4 regions of the Pelomonas baiyunensis genome follow, and region 2 is predicted to be linked to each of the others. Evidence: predicted binding sites of a transcription regulator. Region 2 holds the regulator's gene; each other region holds the start of a gene.
The links. Region 2 encodes sigma-54, which starts transcription at its own class of promoters, with help from an activator protein. Its sites were predicted from a motif close to TGGCANGNAANCTGCTTT; they were not measured.

Region 1 (7,471 bases), on a different contig from region 2:
ACGAGGTCGTCGGTGCAGTACGGAAACACCTGGAAGCCGTCCTTCACCAGCGCCTCGGCAGCGGTGACCAGCTCCCACGGGTCGGGTTGCAGCGTGTACTCATCGCCCACCACCTCCAGCTTGATCCAGGCGGTGTCGTACAGCTCACGCGCCATGTGGGCCAGGGTGATGGCCTCTTGCGCGGTGCGGCAACCGGCGGTGTTGGGCAGCAGGTGGCCGCCTTGCACCTGCAGCACCGCGCGGATGGTGGCTACAAAGCCGTTGTCGCCCGCCGCGGCCAGCGTGCGCTTGAGGCCCACGGTCAGCACCTGGGCGCCACTGGCCTGCAGGGCCTGACCCAACACCGCAGGCGACGGGTAGCCGGCGGTGCCGAGCAAAAAGCGGCTGCGCAGTGCGCGGCCATACAAGGTGAAGGACATGGTCATCCGCCCGTGATGGGTTGAATCAAGGTCAGCGCGTCGCCCGGCTCGATCAGCGTCGAGTCGCGCAGGGCTCGGGGCACGAAACGGCCGTTCAGGGCCGTGGCCACGTCGTTCGGCGCACGGCCCTGCTCGGCCAGCAGCGCGGCCACGGTCAGGCCAGCGCGCCACGGCTGGGGGTGGTGGTTCAGGGTGAACTCAGGCATGAGAGGGCTTTCTCGGCCAGCGCCGGGGCCAGCAGCCAGCCGTGGCGGTACAGGCCATTGATGCGCAGCAGGCCGGGCTCGTGATGCAGCACGGGGCGGTGATCCGGCAAGGCCGGGCGCAGCTGGGTGTCCAGGTGCACGATGCGTGCCTCGGCCAGGCCAGGCAGCACGCTGTGGGCCGCGGCCATCAGCTCCACGGCACTGCGCAGGCTGACGGGCGAGCGGTCTTCGCTTTCCACCTCCGAGGCGCCCACCACGATGAGGTCGCCCGGCCGCGGCACGAGGTACACGCGGTGGCGCGGGTGCATCAAGCGCACCGGCCGCTGCAGCACCACGCCGGGCGCGTGCAGCCACACCACCTCGCCGCGCACACCGCGCAGGCGCGGCAGGTCGGGCTGCGCACCCAGGCCCCGGGTGTCGATGGCGAGGTCGGCGTCCAGCACGTGGCCGTCGTCCAGTTCAAGCCGGTTCGGCTGCACGCGGGCCACACGGCGGCCCCAGCGCCAGTCCACCCCTGAGGCGTCTTCCGCCAACGCAGCGAGCATGTCGCGGGGCAGCACCTGGCCTTCGCCCGGCAGTTGCCAGGCTTTGAGGTCGGGCGCGAGATGAGGCTCCAGCGCACGCAAGGCCGCACGGTCCAGCGCCTGGGGCGCGGGCCCGTCATCGGGCTGCACGCGCGCCAGCACCCGCTGCGCCGCGCCCAGGTCGCTGCCATGCGCCAGCAGCAGGCTGCCCGAGGTGCGCACCAGCTCCGGCCGGCCCAGCGCCTGCGCGATCTGCGGCCACAGCGTGAGCGAACGCCAGCCCAGTTCGGCAATGTCGGGCTCGGCGTGCTCGCGCTCGGCCAGCGGGCTCAGCATGCCGGCGGCCGTGAAGCCCGCCGCCGCAGGGTCGCGCGGGCCGCTGGCCGCGTCCACCACGCGCACGCGGTGGCCCGCCCGGGCCAGCTGCCAAGCCAGCAGCCGGCCCATGACGCCGGCGCCGGCCATCGCAATGTCCAGCGGCATGGCGCTCAAGCCGGGTGGATGGGGACGTAGAACTCGCCGCCGCCCGCCTTGAACTCGGCCGACTTGGCCGCCATGCCTTGCTCGGCGTAGTCGCGCACGTCTTGGGTGATCTTCATCGAGCAGAACTTCGGCCCGCACATGGAGCAGAAATGCGCCTCCTTGGACGAATCCTTGGGCAGGGTTTCGTCGTGATAGCTGCGGGCGGTGTCCGGGTCCAGGCCGAGCGCGAACTGGTCGTTCCAGCGGAACTCGAAGCGGGCCTTGCTCATGGCGTCGTCGCGCGCACGGGCGCCGGGGTGGCCCTTGGCGATGTCGGCCGCGTGGGCGGCAATCTTGTAGGCGATGAGCCCTTGCTTCACGTCGTCGCGGTCGGGCAGGCCCAGGTGTTCCTTGGGCGTCACGTAGCAGAGCATGGCCGTGCCCATCCAGCCGATCATGGCCGCGCCAATGGCGCTGGCGATGTGGTCGTAGCCCGGTGCGATGTCAATCGTCAGCGGGCCCAGCGTGTAGAACGGCGCCTCGTGGCAGTGCTTGAGCTGCTCGGCCATGTTGGCCTGGATGAGGTGCAGCGGCACGTGGCCCGGGCCTTCGATCATGGTCTGCACGTCGTGCTTCCAGGCCACCTTCGTCAGCTCGCCCAGTGTGCGCAGTTCGGCGAACTGGGCCTCGTCGTTGGCATCAGCCGCGCTGCCCGGTCGCAGGCCATCGCCCAGCGAAAAGGTCACGTCGTAGGCCTTCATGATTTCGCAGATCTCTTCGAAGTGCGTGTAAAGGAAGTTCTCTTGGTGATGCGTGATGCACCACTTGGCCAGGATGGAGCCGCCGCGCGACACGATGCCCGTGCGGCGCCTCGTGGTCATGGGCACGAACGGCAGGCGCAGCCCGGCGTGGATGGTGAAGTAGTCCACCCCCTGCTCGGCCTGCTCGATCAGCGTGTCGCGGAAGATGGCCCAGGTCAGGTCTTCGGCGATGCCCCCGACCTTCTCGAGTGCTTGGTAGATGGGCACGGTGCCGATGGGCACGGGCGAGTTGCGCACGATCCAGTCGCGCGTGGTGTGGATGTTGCGGCCGGTGGAGAGGTCCATCACGGTGTCGGCCCCCCAGCGGATGCTCCACACCAGCTTCTCGACCTCCTCCTCGATGCTGGAGGTGACGGCCGAGTTGCCGATGTTGGCGTTGACCTTGACAAGGAAGTTGCGGCCGATGATGGTCGGCTCCAGTTCGGTATGGTTGATGTTGGCCGGGATGACGGCGCGGCCCCGGGCGATCTCGTCGCGCACGAACTCGGGCGTGATGACGTCCGGAATCGCCGCCCCCAGCGCATCGCCCTTCAAGCGCTGCTCGCGTTCGGCGTCGGACAGGTAGGCCTGCATCCACTCGCGCTTGCCGTTCTCGCGCAGCGCCACGAACTCCATCTCGGGCGTGACGATGCCGCGCCGGGCGTAGTGCAGCTGGCTCACGTTGGCGCCGGCCTTGGCCCGGCGCGGCTGGCGTTGCAGGGCTGCGGCCTCGGCGCGCAGCGCGGCGATGCGCTCGTTGTCTTCATGCTTGCCGCCATCGTCCAGCGCCACGCGGGGGCGGCCGGCGTAGGCCTCGGTGTCGCCCCGGTCGGCCACCCAGGTGGCGCGCACAGCGGGCAGGCCCTGGCGGACATCCAGCGTGGCGGCGGGGTCGGTGTAGGGACCGGAGGTGTCGTGCACGATCACCGTCTCGCCGTTGGTCAGCGCGATCTCGCGCATGGGCACGCGCAGGTCGGGCCGGCTGCCGGTGATGAAGGTTTTGCGGGAGGCGGGAAACGGCTCCCGCGTGAGCGACAGGCGGTCGGCGAACGAGAGGATGGGGTCGGGGGCATTCACAGCAGCGGTCTCCTGGAGCAAAGGGTTGCGTTTGCTCCGTGGCCGCCTGTGGATGCAGGGCGCGGGTGGCCCCACGCCTGCACGCCTCATGGCATGCGCTCTCCTTACGCCGGTACTAGCCGGTTCAAGTTCACGGGTTCGGTCGGTGACCGTCTCAGCGTCTGGGCTTGGCTTTCGCCACGCCCGAGCACCCCGGAGCGGGCGCGATTCTGCAGGCATTCGCCCGCGCTCGCCAAGCCCGGGCAACAAAAAAGGCCCCGAAGGGCCTTGTCAGTGAACTGCGCTGCGCGCTCGCGGTCTCAGGCGCGGCGGCGAGCCAGACCCAAGCCCAGCAGCGCCAGGCCCACCAGCGCCACGCTGGCCGGCTCCGGCACGGCGTTGGGGTCACGCACGGTGAAGGCCAGCGGGCCGCTGGCGAAGTTGCAGCCGTAGTTCTGCAGGTTGGAGTTCAGGCATTGCCCGGTGGTTTCCACGGTGCCAGAACCGGCCACATCGGCGGTGAAGTCGAGCAGGAACAACGACGGGTCGGTGTCCCAGCTGGCGTTCACGAAGTTGCCCAGCACGAAGTTCTGCAGCGTCAGTTGCGGGGAGCCATCTTGCGTCAGCAGCCCGCCGCCCGAACCGCCACCGTCCACTTCGCCCGGCGTGGTGAAGCCTTGCAGCACCACTTCCACCTGAAACGCCTGACCCAGCACCAGGTTGTTCAGGTCCACGCCACCCACGCCGCGCATCAGCAAGGAAGGCGCGGCGCTGGCAACCAGCGCCGTGGCGGCAAGGGCGAGGCCAACGAGGGTGTTTTTGAACTGCATGTCCGTCTCCGGTGATTTATGACGCAGGGTATGCAATTCCCAGGCCAAGCGCCACCTTCCCTATGAAACATCTGGTTTCCGATGGCGTGGTGTAAAGCCAACCGACACCAAACTAGGGATACCCGCTGCCCAGCCGCTTGTTGCAGTGCAACAGACACCACAAAGAAAAATGGCCGACCCGGTTGGGTCGGCCAAAGCGCAGGAGCGCGCTCGAGGGAGATTCAGAGGCGGCTGGACGCCGCGGCATGGGTGGCTGTGAGCTCAGTCCTTGTCTGCCGGCATGGCGCCGGGCATGCCGTGCACGGGCAGCACGCTGCCGGCGGCATCCGCAGCCGGCGCGGTGGCCTTTTTGTCACGCACGAGGTAGCTGTACAGCACCGGCACTACCACCAGCGTCAGCAACGTGGAGGTGATGACGCCGCCGATGATGGCCCGGCCCATGGGGGCCTGGATTTCGCCGCCGTCGTTCAGCGCAATGGCCATCGGCAGCATGCCGAACACCATGGCGGCGGTCGTCATGATGATGGGTCGCATCCGGATGAGACCCGCCTCACGCAGCGCCTCCGCCACCGTGGCGCCGGCCTTGCGGGCGTGGTTGGCAAAGTCCACCAACAGGATCGCGTTCTTGGTCACCAAGCCCATCAGCATCACCAGGCCAATCATCGAGAACACGTTCAGCGTGGAGCGCCACAGCAGCAGGGCCAGCATCACGCCAATCAGCGCGAGCGGCAGCGAGGCCATGATGGCAATGGGCTGCACGAAGCTGCCGAACTGGCTGGCCAGCACGATGTAGATGAAGATCACCGCCAGGCCCATGGCTGCCAGCAGGCCGTTGAAGGCCTCGGCCTGCTGCTTGCCGGCGCCGTCCACCTTGAAGCTGATGCCCGGGGGCAGCTGCGTGGCCTTGATGAGCTTTTGCACATCGGCGTTCACATCACCGCCCGGGCGGCCTTGCACGCCGGCAAACACGGCCTCGCGGCGCTGCAGGTTTTCGCGGCGAATCACCTCGGGGTTGAACACCGGCTGGATGGTGGCCACCTGGTCCAGCGCGATCGGGCTGCCGTCCTTCGAGAACGCCACTGGCAACTGCGCCATTTGCTCGATGTGCTCGCGCTGCTCACGCGGCAGGCGCAGCAGCACCTCCACCTGGTTGCCGTCCGGCGTGGTCCAGTAGGTGGCCACCTCGCCGTTGACGTAGGCGCGCAGCGACGCGGCAATTTGCGGCGCAGTCAGGCCCAGCTCACGAATGGCGGAGTCCTTCAAGCGCACGGCGTAGGCCGGCACGCCGGGCTTCACGGTCGTGTCCACGTCCACCGCACCCGGGATCTTCTTGATCTTCTCCACCAAGTCGTTCGCGCTCTGCGTCAGCAGTTCGGAGTCCGCACCCAGCAGCGTGATCCAGATCGGACGGTTGAAGCCCACGCTGACCTCCACGCCCGGAATGCGCGAGATGTCGCCACGGATCGCGTCTTCAATTTCCTTTTGCGTGCGGCGGCGCTCGCTGCGCTCCACCAGCGAGATGTTCAGCGACGCCTGGTTGCGGCCGGTGGCCATGCCTTCGCCGGTGCTGCCCACCACGGTGGACACGGTCTTGATCTCGGGGTAGCCCTTCAAGATTTCTTCAATCTGCGCCACCTTGGCGCTGCCGCGCTCCACGCTGGACGCCACCGGCATGCGCAGGTTGATCTGCGTGAAGCCGTTGTCGGTTTCCGGCACGAACTCGCTGCCCACCAGCGGCGCCAGCATCAGCGCCACCACGAAGCTCGCGAACGCACCCCACATCACCAGGCCGCGCGGCGTGAGCGTGGCGAAGCGCCACACCCGGCGGGCGCTCTTGTCACGCTGACCGTTGGCCAGGAAGGGGCGACCGTAGGCCGGCACCGGCGGCACGAACACGCGGTAGCGGCGGCCCGAGAACGCCCAGTCGATCAGGCGCTCGTAGCCGTTGTGCAGGCGGTCCATCGTCCAGTCGGTGGCACGAATGGCGTGGCCCAGCACCGGCCACTGGCGCACGCGCGGGTTCACCGGGTCGTGCCACACCGACGACAGCATCGGGTCCAGCGTGAAGCTCACGAACAAGCTCACCAGCACCGCCACCGCCACCGTGATGCCGAAGGGGTAGAAAAACCGGCCAATGATGCCGCCCATGAAGGCCACCGGCACGAACACCGCGCAAATGGCGAAGGTGGTGGCCATCACGGCCAGGCCAATCTCGTTGGTGCCATCGGCCGCCGCCTGGTGGTGGCTTTTGCCCATGCCCACGTGACGCACGATGTTCTCGCGCACCACGATGGCGTCGTCAATCAACAGGCCGATGCACAGCGACAGCGCCATCATCGTCATGAAGTTCAGCGTGAAGCCGAACGCCTGCACCGCAATGAAGCTGGAGATGACCGCAATCGGCAGCGTCAGGCCGGTGATGATGGTCGAGCGCCAGCTGTGCAGGAACATGAACACGATGGCCACGGTCAGCAGCGCGCCTTCAATCAGCGTGTGCTTCAGCCCGGTGAGCGAGCCCTTCACGAAGTCGGAGTTGGCGTAAATCAGGCGCAGCTCCACGTCCTTGGGCAGCGTCTTGCGCAGCTCTTCCATCGCCTCCTTCACGGCCTCGCCGGTTTGCACGATGTTGGCGTCTTGCTGCTTGAAGACGTTGAAGCTCACGGCTGGCTGGCCGTTGATGCGGGCGATGCTGTCGCGCTCACGCTCGCGCTCCACCAGCGTGCCCAGGTCGTTCAGCGTCAGTGCCAGGTTGCCGCGGCGGGCCACCACCATCTGGCCGAAGGCCTTGGGGTCTTTCACGCGGCCTTCCACCCGCAAGATGGCGTCGGCGTTGGTGTCGCTCAACAGGCCCACGGGCTGGTCGGTGTTGGCATCGGCCAGCGCCTTGGCGATTTCGGCCGGCGTCACGCCGTAGGCGCGCAGGCGCAGCGGGTCGAGGTCGATGCGCACTTCACGCGTCGTCATGCCGCCCACATCCACCTTGGCCACGCCTTCCACGCGGCCCAGCCGCTTGGAGACGATCAGGTCCGCCATCATCGACAGCTCACGCGAGCCGCGCGTGGGGCTCAGCAGCGCCAGCACCACGATGGGCTGCGCGTTGTCGCCCTGAAAGCGCGACACCGTGGGCGGCTTCGCATCCCGCGGAAAGGCCGACTGCGCCAGCGCCACGCGGTC
Region 2 (7,471 bases):
CAGGGCTTTCCCGACTACGTGCTGCACAAGATGGTCACCGTCATGAAGAACGGCGAGGAGGTCAAGATCTCCAAGCGCGCCGGCTCCTACGTGACGCTGCGCGACCTGATCGACTGGACCAGCCGCGACGCGGTGCGCTTCTTCCTGATCAGCCGCAAGGCCGACACCGAGTTCGTGTTCGACGTCGACCTCGCACTCAAGCAGAACGACGAGAACCCGGTGTTCTATGTGCAGTACGCGCATGCCCGCATCTGCTCCGTCATCCGCAAGTGGGGCGGCGACCTGTCCAGCCCGGCCGACCTGAGCCTGCTGACCGCGCCGACCGAGGAGGCGCTGATGCTCAAGCTCGCTGCCTACCCGGACATGCTCACCGGCGCGGCCGCTGGCATCGCCCCGCACGACGTGGCCTTCTACGCCCGCGACCTGGCCGGCGCCTACCACTCCTACTACGCGGCCGAACGCGTGCTGGACCAGACCCCCGAGCTGAGCCGTGCCCGCGTCGCCCTGCTGCAGGCCACCCGCCAGGTGCTGGCCAATGCGCTGGGCATGCTGGGCGTGAGCGCCCCTGAACAAATGAGCCGCGACACTGCGGACACCACGGAAACCTCGGAGAGCGAATGACTGCTGCGTCCAAACCTGCCGGCCAGAAGAACCAGAAGGGCGGCTTCGTTCTGGGGCTGATCGTCGGCCTGCTGGTCGGCCTGGCCATTGCCCTGGGTGTGGCGCTGTACATCACCAAGGTGCCCATTCCCTTTGTGAACAAGGTGCCCCAGCGCACCGCTGAGCAGGACGCCGCCGAGGCCGAGCGCAACAAGAACTGGGACCCGAACGCCCCGCTGGCCGGCAAGGCCGCCCGCAGCGCCAGCGGCGTGGTGAACCCGCCTGCCGCCACCGGCACGGCCCCGGCCACGCCGGCCCCGACCGCCGCCACCACCGCACCCGCTCCGGCCCCGTCGGCCAGCACGGCCGCGCCCGCCCCGGCGCCTGCGGCCAAACCGGCTGCCGCCAAGGCGGACGCCCCGGCGGCCTCTGCCCCAGCCGCCACCGCGCCGCAGGCTGCAGCAGCGGGCGCCGATGGCTACGTGTACTTCGTGCAGGCCGGCGCCTTCACCCGCCCCGAAGACGCGGAATCCCAGAAGGCCAAGCTGGCCATCCAGGGTTTCACCGCCAAGGTCATGGAGCGGGAGCAGAACGGCCGCACCGTGTACCGCGTGCGCCTGGGCCCGTCGGACACCCGGGAAGCCGCCGAAGACCTGCAACGCAAGATTGAGGGGGCTGGCTTCGAGGCCAACCTCGTTCGTGTACAACGCTGACCGCACCCCGTACTGAAGGATGACTGCCGCCATGAAGCGCCGTGATTTCTCTGCCCTGCTCGCCTCGGCCCCGGCCCTGGGCGCCACCGGTTCGGCCCTGGCCCAAGGCGGCCCGGTCGAAGGCCGCAACTACCAGGTCATCAACCCGCCGCTGAGCACCACGCCCGGCAAGATCGAGGTTGTGGAGTTCTTCTGGTACGGCTGCCCGCACTGCTACGCCTTCGAGCCCGCCGTGGAAGCCTGGGCCAAGCAGCTGCCCGCCGATGTGGCCTTCCGCAAGGTGCACGTGGCCTTCCGCGCCAACGTCAAGATCCACCAGCGCATGTTCTACGCGCTGGAAGCCCTGGGCAAAGAAGCCGCCGCCCGCCCCGCCATCTTCAACGCCATGCACCAGCAAGGCCTGGGGCTGGATGACGCCAAGGAGCAAGCCAAGTTCCTGAGCCCGCTGGGCATCGACCCGGTGAAGTACCAGGAGGCCTACAACTCCTTCGGCGTGGCCACCAAGTGCTCGCAGGCCGAAAAGCTGTCCGAGGCCTACCGCATCGACGGCGTGCCCATGCTGGGCGTGGCCGGCCGCTTCCTGACCTCGCCCGGCCAGGCCGGTGTGGGCCTGGGCCAGCGCCTGCCCGAGCATGAACTGGGCGCCCGCGCGCTGCAGATCACCGACTTCCTCATCCAGCGCGCGCGGAACAAGGCATGAGCGCCGCGCCGGGCCGCCCCAAGCACGCGCCCTCCCACCTGACGGCTCCGGCCGTCAGGCCGAAGGGTGCCGTCGTGACTCGCCGCCACGCCACCGCCGCACTGATCGCGGCGGGTTTCGGTCCGGCCGCCTGGGCCCAAGGCACCCCGGTGGAAGGCAAGCACTACGTGCGCCTCGGTCAGCCCCTGCCCAGCACGCCGGGCAAGATCGAGGTCATCGAGTTCTTCTTCTACATGTGCCCGCACTGCAACGCGTTCGATCCGTTGCTGGAAGCCTGGGTGCACCAGCTGCCGGCGGATGTGAGCTTCCGACGCGTGCCGGTGGGCCAGCAGCTGATGTTGAAGCTGCACCAGCGCATGTTCTACGCGCTGGAGGCGATGGGCGCCATGACACCCCAGGTGCACAGCGGCATCTTCAACGCCTTCCACCGCGGGGGCGTGCAAGCCACGGATGAAGCCGCCGTGACGGCCCTGGTGGGCCAGCTGGGCGTGGACACCGCCAAGTTCAAGCAGGCCTTCAACTCCTTCGGCATCCAGGCCAAGGTGCAGCAGGGCAGCAAGCTGGCCGAGCTGGCCGGCGCCCAGGAAGTGCCGGCCCTGGTGGTAGGCGGCCGCTGGCGCACCAGCCCCAGCCTGGCCGGCACACCAGGCCAGAGCGAAGCCACGCAAGGCCAGCAGGCCCTGGCCGTGGCCAGCCAGCTGCTGAAGCTGGCGCGGGCTTGAACGATTCCTGACAGGCTTGCCGCGAGGGAAAGCCTGAGCGGCACGGCAGGCCCCTAGAATGGCCTGCAACTTCCGTGCCGCCATGTCCCGCCACCTGATCTCCTTCGTTCCCGTGCTTGCCCTGGCGCTGGCGCTGCCGGCCGCCCAGGCCGAGAAGGCCGACCGGCTCAAGCCCTTCATCTTCACGCAGGAAAAGCTGGGGCGCGTCGACGCCGTGAACCAGCGCACCGAGCTGCTGGGCAACGTGGTCATCACCAAGGGCAGCCTGCTGCTCAAGGCCGAAAAGGTCGACATGCAGGAGACCCGCGAGGGCTACCACCAGGCGTTCGCCACCGGGGCTCCGGGCCAGCCGGTGAGCTTCCGCCAGGCGCGCGACGTGCCGGGGGAGTCCATCGAAGGCGTGGCCAATCAGCTGGAGTACGACACCCGCACCGAGACCGTGCGCTTCATCGGCAACGCCACCGTGCGGCGCCTGCGCGGCGCGGCCGTGGCGGAAGAAGTGACCGGCGCGGTCATCGTGTACGACAGCCGCACCGAAGTGTTCACGCTGGAAGGCGGCAGCACCTCGCCCAACCCGAACGGCCGCACCCGCATCGTCATGATGCCGCGCGTGCAGCCGGGCGACGACGCCGCGTCGGCCCCGCCGGCCAGCCTGCCGCTGAAGCCGTCCACCACGCTGCAACCGGGCAAGCCCTCGTGATGAGCGCGGCAGCGGTCAGCCCCGCGAACACCGCCGCGGCCTGCGGCAGCCGCCTGGAGGCCGAAGGCCTGGCCAAGAGCTACGGCGTGCGCCGCGTGGTGAAAGACGTGCACGTGCGCGTGGACTGCGGCGAGGTGGTGGGCCTGCTCGGCCCCAACGGCGCCGGCAAGACGACCAGCTTCTACATGATCGTGGGCCTGGTGCGCTCGGACGCCGGCGTCATTCGCATCGACGGCGCCGAAGTGCAGCGCCTGCCCATCCACCAACGCGCGCGCCTGGGCCTGTCCTACCTGCCGCAGGAAGCGTCCATCTTCCGCAAGCTCACGGTGGAGCAAAACATCCGCGCGGTGCTGGAGTTGCAGCAAGACGACGCCGGCCGCCCGCTGTCCAAGGCGCGCATCGACGAACTGCTGAATGGCCTGCTGCACGACCTGTCCATCGACAGCCTGCGCGACAGCCCGGCCCCGGCCCTGTCCGGCGGCGAGCGCCGACGGGTGGAAATCGCCCGCGCCCTGGCCACCCAGCCGCGCTTCATCCTGCTGGACGAGCCTTTCGCCGGCGTGGACCCGATCGCGGTGCTGGAGATCCAGCGCATCATCGGCTTCCTGAAGGCGCGCGGCATCGGCGTGCTGATCACCGACCACAACGTCCGCGAGACGCTGGGCATCTGTGACCGGGCCTACATCATCAGCGAAGGGGCCGTGCTGGCCGAAGGCATGCCCGACGAGATCGTGGCCAACGCCGACGTGCGCAAGGTCTACCTCGGCGAAAACTTCAAGATGTGACGCCATGAGCCCCTCGTCCAGCCTTGCCCCGCTGAACGCGGGCCAGTCTGACCGGTCTTGCAGACCGCGCCGCGCCCTGGGTCGCGGCCCTTCGGCAGGCACATGCCGCCCCCCGGGCGCCATGTGTCCAGCCTCAGCCCCCGAGGGGACGGCGATGCTTGCGGCATGGAGCCGCAAGCACATCGCCCTGGCGGGCCGGCTTGGGCGCGGCCCGGCGCTCGGCCCGCGAAACCTTCATCGCGACGTTGCACCATGAAGCAGACCCTCCAGGTCCGCCTCAGTCAGCACCTGGCGCTGACCCCCCAGCTGCAACAGTCCATCCGGCTGCTGCAGCTGTCCACGCTGGAGTTGCACCAGGAAGTGGAGCAGATGCTAGCCAGCAACCCGTTGCTGGAGACGGAGGAGGAATTCAGCGTCAGCACGCCGGAACTCGCCACCAACGCCCCGGCCGACAGCACCGGCAGCGACAACACGCCCGAAGGCGGCGAGCCGGAAGCCGCCGAGCTCAGCGGTGACGACTTCGGCGGCACCGAGCGCGACGACTGGGAAAACGGCACCGAGCGCGACGACTTCGACGGCATCCGCGAGCTGCCCTCCAGCAGCGGCAGTGCCAGCGGCGACGACGACGGCGAGCGCGAGAGCCAGGAGTCGGCCGAACTCACGCTGGCCCAGCACCTGGCGCAACAACTGGCCGGCCACCACCTGTCGGCCGAAGACCGCGCGGTGCTGCAGTTGCTGATCGAGTCGCTCAACGAAGACGGCTACCTCGAAGACCCGCTGGAAGACATCGCGGCCGGCTTTGCCGAGGACGAGGAAGAGCGCGAGGAGTTGCTGGACCGCCTGCGCTTTGCGCTGCGGCTGCTGCAAAGCCTGGAGCCTGCGGGCATCGGCGCGGCCAACTTGTCCGAGTGCCTGGTGCTGCAGCTGCGCGCGCTGCCCAAGAGCCCGGCGCAGGTGATTGCCATCCTGATCTGCAAGGGTCATCTCGAACTGCTGGCCAAGCGCGACATGCGCCGGCTGATGGCCGAGACCGGCGCCGACGAAGCGCTGCTGCGCGAGGCGCAGGCGCTGATCACGCAACTCGAGCCCAAACCCGGGCGGCGCTTTGCACAAGGCGCGGCCGCGGCCATCGTGCCGGACGTCATCGTGCGCAAGGTGGGGCGCGAGTTCCGCGTGATGCTCAACCCCGAGGTGGCGCCCAAGCTGCGCATCAACGAGCTCTACGCCAACGCGCTGCGCGCCACGCGCGGCGGCATCAGCAACTCGCCGCTGGGCGGGCAGCTGCAGGAGGCGCGCTGGTTCATCAAGAACATCCAGCAGCGCTTCGACACCATCCTGCGCGTCAGCACCGCCATCGTGGAGCGCCAGCGCGGCTTCTTCACCCACGGCGAGCTGGCCATGAAGCCGCTGGTGCTGCGCGAGATTGCCGACGAACTCGGCCTGCACGAAAGCACGATCTCCCGCGTCACCACCGCCAAGTACATGGCCACGCCCTGGGGCACCTTCGAGCTGAAGTACTTCTTCGGTTCGGGCCTGAGCACGGAAGCCGGCGGCGAGGCGTCCAGCACTGCCGTGCGGGCGTTGATCAAGCAGTTCGTGGCCGCGGAAGACACCAAGAAGCCGCTGTCTGACAGCGCGCTGGCCGCCATGCTGGAGGAACAAGGCATCCAGTGCGCGCGGCGCACGGTGGCCAAGTACCGCGAAGGCATGAAGATCGCCCCGGCGAACCTGCGCAAGGCGCTGTAAGCCGCCTCGGGCTGCGGCCCAAACGAGAAAAACTCCCGAACCCCGCCGTTGCGCGCCAAACGCCGCGCTTGCGCTGACCCGAGCAGGCGCGGAGACTCCGCTTCGCGATGCGGTTAGTCCCTGTGACGGAACCGTTCGCAGACCGCCTCGGAACCCCAGCAGTCCGGCGTGAAGTCCGAGCCGAGGCGTCGACCCCGTTCTGGCACCCATCATTCAGGGAGTTTGAAGATGCCCGTTCTCGCACGTCGCTCCTGGCTGGCGCTGGCCGCCGCCGCTGGCCTGTTCACCTGCATCCAGGCGTCCGCCTCGCTGCCTGCCGAGCTGCAAGCCAAGGTGGACAAGAGCAAAGCCAAGCTCGTGGCCCTGGCGGCCGACCCGGCCATGGTGGCCGCCGTGAAGGAAGCCAATGCCAAGGGCGACCCCGGCATGAGCAATGGCAAGTGGGTGGACCTGCCAGACACCGATCCCTTCATCCAGACGCTGCTCAAAACCAAGACCAGCCGGCAGATTGCCGACTGGGAGGCCAAGGACGACACCATCAACAAGCTGGTGCTGCGGGATCACAAGGGCAATCTGGTCGCGGCCAGCGTGCGCCCGCTGATCTGGAACAACGTGGCCCGCCCGGTGTTCGCACAGGCCATCAAGGGCCAGGCCTGGGCGGCCGAAGAGGTCAAGCCGGACCCGTCCACCCAGGTGCCCAGCGTGCAGCTGTCGGCCCCGGTGCTGGACGGCGGCAAGCCCATCGGCGTGCTGCACAGCGCCGTGACGGCCAAGTAAGGCGCCCCGGCCGCGCCGCGGCCCGACCCTGACCCCATCCGGCCCGCTCGCGTGGCCGGCACAGATTCCTCCCGAGGAAAGGATGCCGTGATGCTCACCTCGTTGAAAGTGGGCCCACGCCTAGTGCTGGGCTTTGCCCTGGTGCTGGCGCTGCTGGGCATTGACAGCATGTTGGCCCTGAGCCGCCTGGCCGCGTTGAAGGCCGACTTGGCCGCCGTGACCGGCGAGGCGCCCGAGCGCCTGGCCAGCAAGTTGCGTGACCTGGCGCGCTACCAGAGCGTGACGATCCGCGACGTCATCATGCAGGACGACATGGCCTTCAAGAAGAAGGAGTTCGACCTGATGAAGGCCGCGCGGCAGGACTACGACAAGACCGCGCAAACGCTGGCCGGCATGGTGCAGGACGAGCCCGCCCGCGCTGCCCTGGCCCGCGCCGCGACTGCGCTGGCCGGCACGAAGGGCCTGATCGAGAAGATCGTGGACCTGACCATGAACGACGACATGGCCGGCGCCTCGGCCATGGTGCGCGACCAGTTGCGCCCCGCCCAGCAGGCCCACGTGCAGGCGCTGGATGCGGTGATCGAAACCATCCAGGCCGCGTCCCACGAACGCGACCTTGCGGCCACGTCGGCCTACCGCACGTCGGTGGCGTTGATCATCGGCCTGTCCCTGGCGGCGCTGGCCGTGGGCGCGGTGGTGGCCTGGCGCATCCAGCTCAGCATCACGCG
Region 3 (7,471 bases), on a different contig from region 2:
GCCCAGGCATCGGCCAGCACGGCCAGGCTCGCGCACCACATCAAGCCCGGCAGCAGGCCCAGCAGCAGCATCTGCAGGTAGGGCGTGGGCTGCAGCGGGCCCTCGCCCCGCAGCAGTTGCAGCACCCACACGGTCAGCATGGCCAGCGTGCCCAGGCCCAGCAGGTAGGCCACCCCGCCCAGCCAGCGTGCGCCCAGCAGTTGCAGCGGCCGCGCGGGCGTGGCGGCCAGCACCGCAGCGGTGCCGCATCGCAGGTCTTCCTCGGTGCGCCCGCGGGTCAGGTAGAAGCCCGCCAGGCCGAACAGCAAGGCCCCCATCAGCGTGGTGGCGAAGGCCAGCGCCTGGCTGTCGTAGGCCATGCGCTGGCGGTGCACCACCATCAACGCCGCGCCCGAGGCCGGGTCCAGCACCATGGCCCAGGTCAGCGCCACCACGGCCAGCAAGGCCACCAGGCTGCTGCCGCGGCGGCTGCGCAAACGCCACTCGTGCAGCACCAGAGCCCACATGCCGGCGGCGCTCATGCGGCCTCCGCCACGCGGTCAGCGCCCGCCTGCGCTTGAAGCAGCGCCAAGGCCTCTTCCAGCGTGGGCTGAACGGGCTCGGCGTCCATGCAGGGGCGGGTGTCGTGCGCCAGACGCAGCAGCAGGCCGTCGCCCACCGGCTGGGCTTGAAGCATCTGTACCGTGGCCGGCAGGCGGCCCGCCGCGGCCGACGACAGCTGCACCCGCCAGACGCGCCCCTGGGCGGCCTCGATGAAGCTCTGCGGCGACTCGAACGCCAGCAGCCGGCCCTGGCGCATCACAGCGATGCGGGAGGCGAGGTTTTCAATGTCGGACGCGATGTGGGTGGACAGCAGCACCAGGCGCCGCTGCCCCAGGTCGCCCAGCAGCCGCCGAAACCGCAGCCGTTCCTCCGGGTCCAACCCCGCGGTGGGCTCGTCCACGATCAGCACGTCGGGGTCGTTGAGCAGCGCCTGCGCAATGCCCAGGCGCTGGCGCATGCCGCCCGAGAACGCAATGGCCGGCTGGTGGGCCTGGTCTTGCAGGTTCACCAGCGCCAGCAGTTCATGCAGGCGGGCGGCGTTGCGCACGCCCTTCAGCGCCGCGAAGTACGACAAGAACTCCAGCGCCGTGAGGTGCGGGTACACGCCGAAGTCTTGCGGCAGGTAGCCCAGGCGCTGCCGCATCACGTCGGGCCGGGCCACGATGTCTTGCCCGTCCAGCAACAGCTGCCCGCGCGTGGGCCGCGTCAGCGTGGCCAGCAGGTGCAGCAGAGTGCTCTTGCCCGCCCCGTTGTGCCCCACCAAACCGACCACACCGGGCGTGAGTTGCAGCGTGACGCCGTCCACCGCCGTGCGGCTGCCGTAGGTCTTGTACACGTTGTCGATGTGCAGCATGGGCACCTCCTGTCCTCGATGCGAGGCAGGTTAGGCAGCACAGGCCTGCGGGCCAACGGGCACACGACAGGCCGGCGTGCCGGCGGATCAGGCGGCCGTGGGCGCGGACAGGCGGCTGGGCGCGGGCGGGGGGCTCAGAGCCAGCCCAGGCGACGGAAGCGCCAGAACAGCAAACCGCTGACGGTGGCGATCGCCCCGAGTGCCATCGGGTAGCCGTAGGCCCATTTCAGTTCGGGCATGCCCTCGAAGTTCATGCCCCAGATGCCGGCCAGTGCGGTGGACGCGGCAAAGATCGCAGCCCACGCGGCCAGCCGCTTGGTGACGAGAGACTCGTCGATGGTGACCAGCGTGAGGTTGACCTGGGTGGCCGCGATGATGGTTTCACGGGCGGCTTCGATGCTGCCCTGCAGCCGCACGAGGTGGTCATCCACGTCGCGGAAATACTCTTCCATCGCGCGGCACACCTGGGGCACGCGACCGCCGTGCAGCTTGCCGGCCACTTCGCGCAGCGGGCTGACCGCGTGGCGCAGCACCGCCAACCGCTGCTTCAGCGCGAAGAGCTGTTGCACCACAGCCTGCCGGTCCCGCCCCTTCTGGAACATGGTCTCTTCCAGCTGCTCCAGCTCGGCCTCAACGGCATCCATGAGTGGGAAGTACCGGTCCACCACGGCGTCCATGAGGGCATAGAACACGAAGCCCGGCCCCATGCGCAGCAGATGCGGCTCGCGCTGGGCCCGGTCCCGCACGCCGAGAAAGCCTTGGGTGCTGCGGTGCCGCACCGACACCACAAAGCGCGCGCCGACGAACACGTGCACCTCGCCCACCTGCAACTCACCGGGCTCGCCGTCTTGCGCGGGCTCCACCAGGTGCATGGCGGCGAACAGCAGGTCGCCGTACTCCTCCAGCTTGGGCCGCTGGTGGCCCTTGCGGGCGTCTTCCACCGCCAGCGGCGGCAGGTTGAGCTCGCATTGCAGCAGCGCCAGCTCGGCGTCGTCCGGGTCTTTCAGCGCGATCCACACAAAGCCCGATTGCCGCGCCAGCGCCTCCGACACCCCAGCCAGGCCGGGCTCGGCCACGACGCGGCCGTCGTCGTACAGGACGCAGTTGATCAGCATGGGCGGAGGTGTGGGGTGTGGGTGCGCGTGGCCGGCAGGATCAGTGCGGGATCAGCGCAGCGTCAGCGCTTGAGGGCCAGCCCATCGAGGTCGATGCCGCGCTCGCGCGCCAGCGCTTCCAGCACCGGCAGCAAGGGGCCGAGCTTTTCGTCCAGCGCGTCGCGCACGGTGTCCACCACCACCTGGGTGCTGCGCTCGATCTCGATGTGCACCACGTCGCCCACGGTCTTGGCGCCGAAGGTGGTCATGCGCAGGGTTTCGGGAATCAGCCACACCTCGAACCAGCCGGAGCCGTCACGCTCGCGGTGGGCTTCCGCCACCGTCAGGCTGCAGCCGTTGACGCCGATGTAGCCCTTGGCGAACACGTAACGCATCCACGGCGCGGGCAGCGCGAAGCGGATCACGTGGTTGTTGTCAGGCTGGCGGATCTCGGCAATGCGGGCCGACACATCCACATGGCCCGACAGCGGGTGCCCGCCGATCTCGACGCCCTCCTTCGCCGCCCGCTCCACGTTCAAGCCCGAGCCGGCCTGAAGGCCGCCCAGCGTGGTGAGGTTGAGCGTCTGGGCCATCACGTCGAAGGTGGCCACGTCGGGTGCAGGCCGCTCGGTGACGGTCAGGCACACGCCGTCGCACGCCACGCTGGCGCCAATGGCCAGGTCCTGGTCGAAGCCTTCAGGAAACTTCAGGTGCAGGGTGTGCAGCCCCTCGCGGGCCAGGATGGACTCAACGCGGGCGACGCCCTGGACGATGCCTGTGAACATGATGAAAAAAGGCCCCGCGAGGGGCCGTTTTGGGAGCGTTGGAACCAGCTTACCAGCTGACCTCGCGGTCGGGGGTGGCGCCGATTTTGTGAATGGACAGGTCCGCGCCCTCGAACTCCTGCTCGGCATCCAGGCGCAGGCCGACGAACTGGCGGATCACGCCGTACACCACAAAGCCCCCGGCCAGCGCCCAAGCCACGCCCGCGAGCGTGCCCAGCGCCTGCGCGCCCAAGCTCACGCCGCCGATGCCGCCCAGGGCCGTCTGGCCGAAGATGCCGCAGGCAATGCCGCCCCAGGCGCCGCACAGGCCGTGCAACGGCCACACGCCCAGCACGTCGTCCACCTTCCAACGGTTTTGCGTGAGGGTGAAGAACTGCACGAACAACCACCCCGCCACACCGCCAGTGACCAGCGCGCCGATGGGGTGCATGACGTCCGACCCCGCGCACACGGCCACCAGGCCAGCCAACGGGCCGTTGTACGCAAAGCCCGGATCGTTGCGGCCCAGCAGCGTGGCCACCAGCGTGCCGCCCACCATGGCCAGCAGCGAGTTCACCGCCACCAGGCCCGACATCTTGTCCAGCGTCTGCGCGCTCATCACGTTGAAGCCGAACCAGCCCACCGTCAGCACCCAGGCGCCCAGCGCCAGGAACGGGATGCTCGACGGCGGGTGCGCGCTCATGGCGCCGTCCTTGCGGTAGCGGTTCAACCGGGGGCCGAGCAGCAGCACCGCCGCCAGGCCGATCCAGCCACCCACCGCGTGCACGACCACGCTGCCGGCAAAGTCATGGAACTCCGCACCCGTGGCCGCCTTGAGCCAGGCCTGCACGCCGAACGCCTGGTTCCAGGCGATGCCCTCACAGAATGGGTACACGAAGCCCACGATGACCGAGGTGGCCGCCAGTTGCGGGCCGAAGCGGGCCCGCTCGGCGATGCCGCCCGACACGATGGCCGGAATCGCCGCGGCAAAGGTCAGCAGGAAGAAGAACTTGACCAGCTCGAAGCCGTTCTTCTGCGCCAGCTGCTCGGCGCCCACAAAGAAATGCGTGCCGTAGGCCACCAGGTAGCCCACGAAGAAGTACGCCAGCGTCGACACCGCGAAGTCCACCAGGATCTTCACCAGCGCATTGACCTGGTTCTTCTTGCGCACGGTGCCCAGCTCCAGGAAAGCAAAGCCTGCGTGCATGGCCAGCACCATGATGGCGCCCAACAAAATGAAGAGCGCATCGGCGCCCTGCTTGAGTGATGTCTCCAACGCTGTCTCCGTCGCACCCGACACCAGACTTGGGCCTCATGCACCAAGCCGAGCCGGCTTGCACCGAAACAGCAAATTCAATGCCCGGTTTTAAGGCGCACCTCAGCGCGCAACGCGCACCAATGCGCGGCACTACGCACGTTTATGGTGCGCTGGATGCACTTTTCTCGAACGCATCCGCACTGAATCCGAGCGTCCACGGCCCACCGGGCCAAGCCACCACGGGCCGCTTGATGACGCTGGGCTCGGCCAGCATCAGCGCCACGGCGCCGGCGTCGCTGGCGGTGGCCGCCGCCTTGACCGCGTCGTCCAGCTTGCGCCAGGTGGTGCCGGCGCGGTTGACCAGCTTGTCGCGCCCGAACGCCTGAAGCCAGGCCGGCAGCAGGTCGGCGGGCACGCCTTGCTTTTTGAAGTCATGAAACGCGACTTCCAGGCCCCGCTCAGCCAGCCAGACGCGGGCTTTTTTTACGGTGTCGCAGTTGGGTATGCCATAGACGGTGATCATGGGTGGCGAAGCTACCATGCCCTCGACTCCCCCTCGCCGATGGAGATGCCATGCTGAAGACGATCAAAGCGCGCCTGATGGCCGCTTGCCTGGGGCTGATGGTGGTGTCGGTGCTGCTGGCCACGCTGAGCAGCTACCGCGCAGCACGCAGCACCATCCTGCACGACCTCGCCACCCAGCTGAGTGCCAACGGCCAAGCCCAGGCCGACCGCATCGCCGCCTGGGCCACGGCGCAGAAGCACGTGGTGCAAGCCCTGGCGCCCGCCCTGGCTGCGGAAGACCCGCGCCCCGCCCTGCAGCAAGGCCTGACCTCGGGTGCACTGGATTTGGCTTACGTCGGCGGGGCCGACAAGCGCATGGTGTCGGTGCCCGACCGCCAGCGCGCCGCCGACTACGACCCCACCTCGCGCACTTGGTACAAGCTCGCGTCCGGCAGCAACGAGCCGGTGCTGACCGCGCCCTACATCGCCGCGTCGTCCAAGAAGCTGGTGGTGACCTTTGCGTTCGCCGTGCGCAACAACAGCGAGGTGCAGGGCGTGGTGGGCTCGGACGTGACGCTGGACGAGGTGGTCGGCACCGTGAACCAGCTCAAGCCCACGCCATCGGGCTTCGCCTTCCTGGCCGACAAGCAGGGCAAGATCATTGCCCACCCCAACACCCAGTTGACGCTCAAGCCCATCACCGACCTGGCCGCCGAGTTGAGTGCGGCCCGGTTGCTGGAGGCCGGTGCGGACACCTTGGTGGAAGCACAGATCGCCGACAAGGCCTTCTTCATGCGCGCCGCCCCGGTGGCTGGCACCGACTGGCTGCTGGTGACGGCGGCCGAACGTGGCGAGGCCCTGGCCTCGTTGAACTCCCTGCTGCGGGACGCCGGCCTCACCCTGTTGGTGCTGCTGATGGGCGGGGTGCTGCTGACAACCTGGGTGGTGAACTCGCTGCTGCACCGGCTGGTGGTGGTGAAGGACGCGATGCTGCAAATCGGCAGTGCCGGCGGCGGTGACCTGACCCAGCGCCTGAACGACCGCGGCGAAGACGAACTCAGCGACATCGCCCGCGCGTTCAACCAGTTCGTGTCGCAGATCGAGACCGTGATGCGCGGCGTGGCGCACAGCGCCGAGTCCATTGCCGTCGCTTCGCGCGAGATTGCAGCTGGGGCGCAAGACCTGAGTGGCCGCACCGAAAGCGCGGCGGCGAGCCTGGAAGAAACCGCGTCCTCCATGCAGCACATCACCCAGACGGTGCAACGCAGCGCCGACCAGGCCCAGGAGGCCAACGGCCATGCGAACGGCACCGCCACCGTGGCCCGGCGCGGCGGCGAGGTGGCGCAGCAGGTGGCCTCCACCATGGAGCAGATCAGCGCTGCGTCGGCCCGCATCAACGACATCATCGGCACCATCGACGGCATCGCCTTCCAGACCAACATCCTGGCGTTGAACGCGGCCGTGGAAGCAGCCCGCGCGGGCGAACAAGGGCGCGGCTTCGCCGTGGTGGCCGGTGAGGTGCGCGCGCTGGCGCAGCGCTCGGCTGAGGCCGCCAAGGAGATCAAGGCCCTCATCGGCAGCAGCGTGGAGCGCGTGAGCGACGGCAGCCGGCTGGTGGACGAGAGCGCACGCACCATGCAAGACATCCTGCACAGCGTGCAACGTGTGACGACCATCGTGGCCGAGATCACCGCCGGCGCTGCCGAGCAAAGCCGCGGCATCAGCGAAGTGAACACCGCCGTCGTGCAACTGGACCAGATGACCCAGCAAAACGCCGCGCTCGTCGAGCAATCGGCCGCCGCTGCCGAGAGCCTGAAGGATCAGGCCGCCCAGCTGTCGCACATCGTGGCCACCTTCCGCATCAGCCGCTGATGATCGACTGGCTGGACGACGCCACCCTCGACTTCCCGCCCTCGTACCGGGCGCTGGGGCCCGACACCGACGCGCCGGGGCTGCTGGCTGCCGGCGGCACGCTGACGCCGGAGCGGCTGGAGGCGGCGTACCGGCGCGGTGTGTTCCCCTGGTACAGCCCGGGGCAACCGGCCCTGTGGTGGGCGCCGGACCCGCGCATGGTGCTGCAGACCGCGAACTTCAAGCTGTCGCGGTCTTTGCGCAAGACGGTGCAGCGCTTCGCGCAGAACCCGGGCTGCGAGATCCGGGTGGACCACGACCGCGCCGCCGTGCTGCGCGCCTGTGCCAGCACGCCGCGCGAGGGGCAGGACGGCACCTGGATCGTGCCGGACCTGCAGGCGGCCTACCTCGCGTGGCCGGCCATGCACAGCATCGAAACCTGGATGGACGGCGAGCTGGTGGGCGGCCTCTATGGCGTGCAGTTGGGGCGCATGTTCTACGGCGAGTCCATGTTCATGCGCCGCACCGATGCGTCCAAGATCGCGCTGTGCGCGCTGATCTGCCTGTGCCGGAGCTTCGACATCCCCTGGATCGACTGCCAGCA
Region 4 (7,471 bases), on a different contig from region 2:
GCACGCCGGTGACGGGCGCCGTGGCGGGCCTGAACAACGCCAACCAGGCGTGGTTGCTGCTGGGCGCCGGCACGCAGTACCAAACCCGGCAAGACCACCTCAAGCTCAAGCTGGCGGTGGACCTGAGCCCCAGCCTGCGCGCCAGCTACGTGCTGGGCCTGTGGCGCAACGACGCGGACGGCAACTCGCAAAGTTACCTGCGCGACGCCGCCGGCAACCCGGTCACCAGCGGTGCCATCAACGTGGGCGGCCTGGCCTTCTTCACGGGGCCGCAGCTCATCAACGGCAAGACGGTGACCGGCACACAAGGCCTCACCGGGGCGGACTTCGCCCTCACGCGAGAGCAGCTGCTGCACGCGATGCACGGCGTCTCGGTCAAAAGCCACAGCGGCGGCGAGTGGGACTGGGAGGCCGCCGCCAGCCTGTACAGCTACCAGCGCGACGACAAGCGCCAGAACGCCGCCACCAACCCGCAGCCCGGCGCCTGGACCGGTGGCGCTGGCACGCTGGCCGACGGCAGCGGCACCGGCTGGCACACGCTGGCCCTGAAGGGCGTTTGGCGCCCGGCGGGCACCAACCACGTGGTGGACCTGGGCATGCAGCAAGACAGCCACCACCTCAGCTACCGCACTTCCAACATCACCGGCAACTACCTGGCCGACGCGCCGGGCACGCTCGCGAACAACGCACAGGGCCGCACGCAACTGCAGGCCGCCTACGCCCAAGACGCCTGGCTGCTGAGCCCCGACTGGAAGGCCGTGCTGGGCCTGCGCGCGGAAGCCTGGCAGGCGCGCGACGGCCGCACCGACTTCTCGGCCACCGCCGGCCAGAGTTACCCGGTGCGCCGAGAACACGCCCTGTCGCCCAAGGCCGCGGTGTCGTGGCAGGCCGCGCCGGACACGGTGCTCAAAGCCTCGCTCGGTCGCGCGGTGCGCATGCCCACGGTCAGCGAGCTGTACGGCGCCACGTCCACCACCAATTCGCAGTACATCAACGACGCGAACCTCAAGCCCGAAAAGTCGTGGACGGGCGAGCTGAGCGCCCAGACGGCTTGGGGGCCGTGGCAGTCGCGCCTGACGGCGTTTGCCGAGACCACGCGTGACGCCATCTACTCGCAGACCCTGCTCGACCCCGCCGCCAACAAGAACATCAGCCGCGTGCAGAACATCGACCGCATCGGCACCACCGGGCTGGAGGCCACGCTGGCGGCGGTGGACTGGGGGCTGCCGGGGCTGGACCTGTCCGGCAGCGTCACCTATGCCGATTCCAAGATCAAGGCCAACCGCGGCTTCGTCGCCACGCCGGGCGACACCCTCGGCAAGTGGCAGCCCAACATCCCGCGCTGGCGCGCCACGGCGCTGGCGGCCTACCGCTTCAACGGCCAGTGGAGCGCCAGCCTGGCCGCGCGCTACAGCGGCCGGCAGTTCCGCACGCTGAACAATGCCGACGTGAACGGCTTTGCCTACCAGGGCGTCAGCCGCTACGCGACAGCCGACCTGCGCGTGCGGTGGCAGATCGACCGCCAGTGGACCGCCGCCTTCGGCATCGACAACCTGAACAACGACCGGTACTGGAACTTCCACAACTACCCGCAGCGCAGGTATTCGGCTGAGCTGAAGTTCGACCTGTAAGACGCGGAGCACGCACCCATGAAAGCCTTCATCGCCACTGCCCTCACCACCCTCGCCGCTTTATCCGCCACCACCGCCCAAGCCCACGTGGTGCTGGAACAGCCCGACGCGCCGGCCGGCAGCGGCTACCGCGCCACCTTCCGCATCGGCCACGGCTGCGACGGCGCGGCAACCAAGGTCGTCGTCGTCACGCTGCCCGCCGGGCTGCGCGGGGCCAAGCCCATGCCCAAAGCCGGCTGGACGCTGACCACCACGCGCCGCCCCCTGGCCAAGCCCTACGAAAGCCACGGCAAGCCCGTGACCGACGAACTGGCCGAGGTGCGCTGGACGGCCAACACGCCGGCCGACTTCCTGCAGGACGATTGGGTGGACGAGTTCGTGCTGCGCGCCAGCCTGCCGGCCGAACCCGGCGTGTTGTGGTTTCCGGTGCGCCAGTTGTGCACCCAGGGCGAATGGAACTGGGCCGAGGTGCCCACTGCCGACACACCCAAGCCCCGCGCCCCGGCCGTGAAGCTGACGGTGACGCCCGCCCGCGCCGAGCCCCACGCGCACTGAGTCGGGCTGGGCCGGGCTGAACCGAAAAAAGCCGGGCGCACCCCGGCTGATCGCGGCTTTGTTCACACCCGGCTGCGCTGATGATTCATCCCGTCACCAGTGCACGGCCCCCGGCAACGCTGCGGCCCCTGGCGAGGTGGAGCTCGAGCCCACCCGCGACCCAAAGCAATGACGTTTGGCCCGCACCCAGCACGCTCGCGTGTTGCCCGCGTTCGGCCGCCTGCGCTGTGATGCACGCCGCAGCCCCATGTTCCTTCGGGAATGTCTCGGGCGGCGTGAGGCGCCCTTGCGCCCCGACGGTTCCGCCGCCGGGGCTTTTCCTTTGCACCCGCCCGGGGTGCGGCCGGTTCAAGCCGCCAGCAACTGCTCCAGGCGCTGCTCCCGCAGGCCGTAAAAGCGCTTGATCTCGGCGATCTGCGCCAGCAACTCGGGCCGGCGTGCTGCCAGCGCCTCGGCCGCCGCGCCTTGCGCCTTCACGGCCAGGATCATCTTGTTCTTGCTGGTGTGCTCCAGCGCAATGAACTCGAACACCTGCGTGCGGTAGCCCTGGCTTTCCAGCAGCAGGGCGCGCAGCGAGTCGGTCACCATCTCGGCCTCCTGGCCCAGGTGAATGCCGTGCTGCAGCATCGGCTTGAGCGCCGCCGGCATCTGCATCTGCGGGCGAATTTCCTTGTGGCAGCAGGGCGAGCTCATGATGATGCGCGCGCCGCTTTGCAGGCCCACGTGCAAGGCGTGGTCGGTGGCGATGTCGCAGGCGTGCAGCGCAATCATCACGTCCAGCGGCTGCACGGCTTGTGTGCGCACGTCGCCCTGGTCGAAGCGGATGCCTTGCAGCTGCTCGCCCTCGATCACCGCGTTGCACAGCTTCACCATGTCGTCCCGCAGCTCGATGCCGGTCACGCGCGGGCCCAGGCCCTGAGCCTGCAGCCAGGCATGCACCGCGAACGTGAGGTAGCCCTTGCCGGAGCCGAAGTCCGCCACGCGCACCGGCGCCGTCAGGCCCGCTTCGTCCACGGCGGCCGACAGGATCTCGACAAACCGGTTGATCTGCTTCCACTTGCGGGCCATGGCCGGCACGAGCGCAGCCTGGCCCTTGACGAGGTGCGTCAGCCCCAGCGCCGCCCACACGGGCTGCGCCATGTCCAGCGGTCGATGTTTGGCTTTGTCGTGGCCGGCGGGGGCTGGGGCTGCGGTTTCATCCCCGTCCACCCGCGTCACGCGCAGGGTTTCGCGCCCCTTGCGGCTGACGGCGAACTGCACCTCTTCCGTGGCGGTGTGCAGGTGGGCATTGCGAAACCGCGCGCCCAGCAGCGTGGCCAACTCGGCCAGCCCGGCCTCAGGCGCGTGGTTCTTGGTGATGTCTTTCGTGCGGTGGCGCCACAGGAAGGTGAGCGCAGGCTCACCGCGCAACTCAATCGCACGAACGGTCAGCCGCTCCACGTCCGCATCGTCACCCTCCACAGCCACCGGGCCCGAGAGCAGCAGCTTGCCGAACTGCCCGCTGGCCAGCGCCAGGCGCACCAGGTGCAAAAAGCGCTCATGCGCGGGCGCGGTGGCGGCGGGAGGCGGGGTGATCAGGCGGGTGAACATCGGGCCGGATTGTCCGTGACCCGCACACCTCGCGTTCATCCGGGCCGGCGGAACGAACGCGGCTGACAGCAGCGTCCGTTCGGCTGGCTGCCTTCAGCGCCGACGGCGCACGGCCCCCATCACGCCGAGGGCCAACGCGGCCAGGGCCAGCGCGCCCGGCTCTGGCACCGTGCCGCCACCACAAGCGCGCCCGGTGCACTGGTTATCGCTCGTCAGGCGGAAGTCCTGGAAGGTCCACGCCCGGCTGAGACCGTAGTCCGGGCCGGCAGTGCTCTCACGCAGGCGGATGCCCAGCGAGGTGCCGCCGCTGGTCACCAGGCTGTTGAAGAAGCTGGTCACATCGAAACTGAAGATGTCGCCGACACCGAAGTTCGCGGGGTCGATGTTGAAGGTGCCCACTTGGCCCAGCGACGGCGCCTGGTAGTCGGTGATGTCCTCGAGGTTGTTGCCCGCGTAGGCCTCCACGATCACGGTGCCCGTGAACGGCGTGTTGTTGGTGCCGTTGAACAGGCCGCCCGCCTTGTAGATGTCAAAGGTGACGAAGGCGGACGACGCCAGGGACTGGCCGGCCAGGTTGTACTCCGACAACCCGCGCACCTCCTCCACGGAGAAGCGCCCCACCTCGGCCTTGCCTGCCGGATTGCCGAACACGCCGCCGGTGCTGGAGTGGAAGTGCGAACCGACCGCGGTGTTGGAACCGGAGGCCACGGCGAACGTGAACCCGTTGGTGATGAGGGCCGCCTGGGCTGTTGCAGCTGTCAGGGCCAGCGCGGAGACCAACAGGCCGCGCTTGAACATGCGATGGATCATGGGTACCCCTAGTTTGAAGCGCCCCCAAGACTGGGGCCACTGCAACGAGGCAACTTTCAAGCCAGACAGGCCCTACCCCCGGGCAGCGGCGCTGTCAGCCCAGCAACGGCCCGCCACGACCCCGCCGAAATGACAAATATTTCGACAGCGGCCCAACGCGTTAGGCGTGGGTGATCAGGGCGCGCGTGTCCGCCGTGTCCAGATGCGGCAGCGTGTTGAACGTGACCAGGTGGTGCCGCTTGGGGTTGAACACGAACTCCGTCACCGACGCATTGCGGATGCGCAGGTTCAGCTCCACCACGGTGTCAGCCGGGGTGGCCAGCACCTGGCCCACTGCGGTGGAGATGGGGCCGCCGCTGGAAACGATGAGCACCTGCCGGCCCACACCCACGGCGCGGGCGCGGTCCAGCGCGTCGGCCACGCCGGCGGCGAACGCCGCGTGCGAGGGCATGCCCTCGGGCTGGGTCTCGCCGGCCATCCAGGCCAGCAGCCCTTGGCGCAGCAGGCGGAAGTGCTGTTTCACCGCCTCGGCATCCGTGGGGCGGGCCAGCGGCTCGGGGTGAATGGCGCGCACTACGGCTTCGCTGTCGTACTCGTTCAAGCCGGGCAAGGCCACGGCGGGCAGGTCCTGCCCCAGGCCCTCCACGATGCCGGCCAGCGACTGCGCATGGCGCTTGAGCGTGCCGGTGAAGACCGCATCGAACCGCTGACCGCGCTCGCGCCAGTAGGCGCCGAGGTGGCGGCATTGCGCGTGGCCGGTGGGGCTGAGCTGGTCGTAATCGGCCGCGCCGAAACTGGCCTGGCCGTGGCGAACAAGGTAGAGGCTTCCCATGCCGCGCATGATGGCAAGCCGGCCGCCCCGGCGCTGTCGCGACAATGACGCCATGACCCTGCGAATTGCCACCCGCGACGACACGGCCGAACTCTGGCGCGTGCGATATGCAGTCACCGAGAACACCCTCACCCCCGGGCGCATCTCCGACGCCGAACTGCACGCCTACCTCGAGACCTACGGCCGCGGCTGGGTGGTGGAGTTGTCGCCCCACCCGAACCTGAAGATCGCCGGCTTTGCGATTGGCGACGCGCGCGACGGCCACATCTGGGCCATGTTCGTGGACCCGGCATTGCACGGCCAGGGCTACGGCCGCCAGTTGCACGAGGTGATGGTGGACTGGCTGTTCAGCTTGGGCCACACCCGGTTGGACCTGGGCACCGAGCCCGGCTCGCGGGCGGAAGCCTTTTACCGCCGCGCCGGCTGGACGCCGACCGGCGACGCCCCGGACGCCTACGGCGACCGGCCGTTTGAACTGCGCATCGAACACTGGAAGCGCCATGCTTGACACCCACATCATCGACACCGGCCCCAACCCGCGCACGACACTGATCGTGCTGCACGGCCTGGGGGCCGATGGCTACGACTTCGTGCCCATCTGTGGCGAACTGGACCTGAGCCGGCTGGGCGCCGTGCGCTTCATCTTTCCGCACGCCCCCGAGCGGCCGGTCACGCTCAACGGCGGCTACGTGATGCGGGCCTGGTACGACATCCTCGGCCCCTACCCCGCCCCGGGCGAGGACGAAGCCGGGCTGCGCGCCTCGCAAGCTGCCATTGCCGGTTTGATCAATGCCGAGCGGGCGCGCGGCGTGGCGGCCGAGCGCATCGTGGTGATGGGGTTCTCGCAAGGCTGTGCCATGGCGTTGATGACCGCGCTGCGCTACCCCGAGCGGCTGGGCGGCGCGGTGGGCCTGTCGGGCTACCTGCCGCTGGCCGCCCACACGGCAGTCGAGCGCGCCCCGGCCAACGCGGCGCTACCGCTGTTCATGGCGCATGGCACGCAAGACACGGTGGTGGTGCCGGCCCGCGGCGCGGCCAGCCGCGATGCCCTGCGCACGCTGGGCCACCCGGTGGCCTGGCACGCGTACCCGATGCCGCATTCGGTCTGCGCCGAGGAAATTGCGGACCTGAATGCGTGGCTGTTGACGCAACTGGCTTGATTTCAACGTGCTGTTCGCCCCGCTTGGGGCGGCGGCACTGAGGCAAGATCAAGCAGTCATGGAGCGCCTGGCCCAACAGATCGTCGACTGGCACAACCGCCACCCGCTGGCGCGCCGCATCACCCTGGACGCCGTTCACACGGTGGGCGTGGTGGCGTTGCCGTTCGTGCGGGCCTCGGCCCAGCCGGGCGGCCTGGTGGAACCGGTGCTGACCGACGCCGTCAGCGCGTTCGACGAGCTGGCCGGCTCGCCGCCGGTGTCGCGCGGCGCGGTGTGGCTGCAGCGGCTCAAGGGCCTGGCCGGCCGCGTGCCGCGGCTGCTGGGGCGCGCGCCTCGCACGCAGTGGCGCGCGTTCAGCGAAAAATTCCTGCCCGGCTTGAGCCCGGCCCAGGTGGAGCGGTTTGCGCTGGCGTTCGGCTTCACCGAGCCGCCAGCCGCGCCGGAAAGCCAGCCCTGGCGCGTGATCGTCATCGACGAAAAACTGGCCGCCCGCCACAGCGGTTGGCCGTTTGAGCTGTACCTGATGACGGCCGGCATCGACGTCGGCAAGCGCCGCACCCGCGTGATTGCGGGTCGGGGCATCCCGTCGCAAATCGCCGGGCGCCGGCTGCTGGACATGCGCCGCGTGGCGGCAGCCGCCGCCGTGGTGCTGGGCCTGACCGGCGCGGCCGCCGCCCTGCTGTGGCCCAAGGCCACGCCGGTGCCGGTGGAGCCCGCCCCGGTGGCCACCGCGCCCGCTGAAGCCGCCAGTGCGGCCGCGTCTGCCGCCCTGCCGGCCGAAGCGGCGAGCGGTGCCGCCAGCAGCGCAGACCCCGGCGCCTCCACCCCGGTCAGCGAGGCTGCGGCCCACGCCGGTGCTGCATCGGCCGCTGATGCACCGGCCTCGGCCGCCC

Region 1: the regulator sigma-54 is predicted to act here: its motif matches at 4,327-4,344, upstream of ACG01O_RS20980 (PEP-CTERM sorting domain-containing protein).
Region 3: the regulator sigma-54 is predicted to act here: its motif matches at 4,599-4,616, upstream of ACG01O_RS07495 (ammonium transporter).
Region 4: the regulator sigma-54 is predicted to act here: its motif matches at 4,633-4,650, upstream of ACG01O_RS18550 (PEP-CTERM sorting domain-containing protein).

Annotation. Positions count from the first base shown of each region.
Region 1 covers NZ_JBIGIB010000007.1:146,829-154,299, forward strand. Annotated here, with positions in the region: gene ACG01O_RS20960 (thiazole synthase) at 1-419, opposite strand, end outside; gene thiS (sulfur carrier protein ThiS) at 422-625, opposite strand; gene ACG01O_RS20970 (FAD-dependent oxidoreductase) at 607-1,632, opposite strand; gene thiC (phosphomethylpyrimidine synthase ThiC) at 1,638-3,488, opposite strand; TPP riboswitch at 3,573-3,693, opposite strand; gene ACG01O_RS20980 (PEP-CTERM sorting domain-containing protein) at 3,788-4,297, opposite strand; gene ACG01O_RS20985 (efflux RND transporter permease subunit) at 4,559-7,471, opposite strand, start outside.
Region 2 covers NZ_JBIGIB010000004.1:337,908-345,378, forward strand. Annotated here, with positions in the region: gene argS (arginine--tRNA ligase) at 1-621, shown strand, start outside; gene ACG01O_RS15695 (SPOR domain-containing protein) at 618-1,313, shown strand; gene ACG01O_RS15700 (thiol:disulfide interchange protein DsbA/DsbL) at 1,345-2,013, shown strand; gene ACG01O_RS15705 (thiol:disulfide interchange protein DsbA/DsbL) at 2,088-2,735, shown strand; gene lptA (lipopolysaccharide transport periplasmic protein LptA) at 2,818-3,435, shown strand; gene lptB (LPS export ABC transporter ATP-binding protein) at 3,435-4,220, shown strand; gene ACG01O_RS15720 (RNA polymerase factor sigma-54) at 4,473-5,966, shown strand; gene ACG01O_RS15725 (hypothetical protein) at 6,195-6,743, shown strand; gene ACG01O_RS15730 (methyl-accepting chemotaxis protein) at 6,834-7,471, shown strand, end outside.
Region 3 covers NZ_JBIGIB010000002.1:247,117-254,587, reverse strand. Annotated here, with positions in the region: gene ACG01O_RS07515 (hypothetical protein) at 1-521, opposite strand, end outside; gene ACG01O_RS07510 (ATP-binding cassette domain-containing protein) at 518-1,396, opposite strand; gene ACG01O_RS07505 (magnesium and cobalt transport protein CorA) at 1,531-2,511, opposite strand; gene ACG01O_RS07500 (riboflavin synthase subunit alpha) at 2,574-3,275, opposite strand; gene ACG01O_RS07495 (ammonium transporter) at 3,325-4,473, opposite strand; gene ACG01O_RS07490 (arsenate reductase) at 4,673-5,035, opposite strand; gene ACG01O_RS07485 (methyl-accepting chemotaxis protein) at 5,086-6,888, shown strand; gene ACG01O_RS07480 (leucyl/phenylalanyl-tRNA--protein transferase) at 6,888-7,471, shown strand, end outside.
Region 4 covers NZ_JBIGIB010000005.1:353,087-360,557, reverse strand. Annotated here, with positions in the region: gene ACG01O_RS18565 (TonB-dependent receptor) at 1-1,631, shown strand, start outside; gene ACG01O_RS18560 (YcnI family copper-binding membrane protein) at 1,650-2,186, shown strand; gene ACG01O_RS18555 (class I SAM-dependent methyltransferase) at 2,535-3,776, opposite strand; gene ACG01O_RS18550 (PEP-CTERM sorting domain-containing protein) at 3,870-4,586, opposite strand; gene ACG01O_RS18545 (histidine phosphatase family protein) at 4,747-5,418, opposite strand; gene ACG01O_RS18540 (GNAT family N-acetyltransferase) at 5,471-5,926, shown strand; gene ACG01O_RS18535 (alpha/beta hydrolase) at 5,919-6,578, shown strand; gene ACG01O_RS18530 (hypothetical protein) at 6,637-7,471, shown strand, end outside.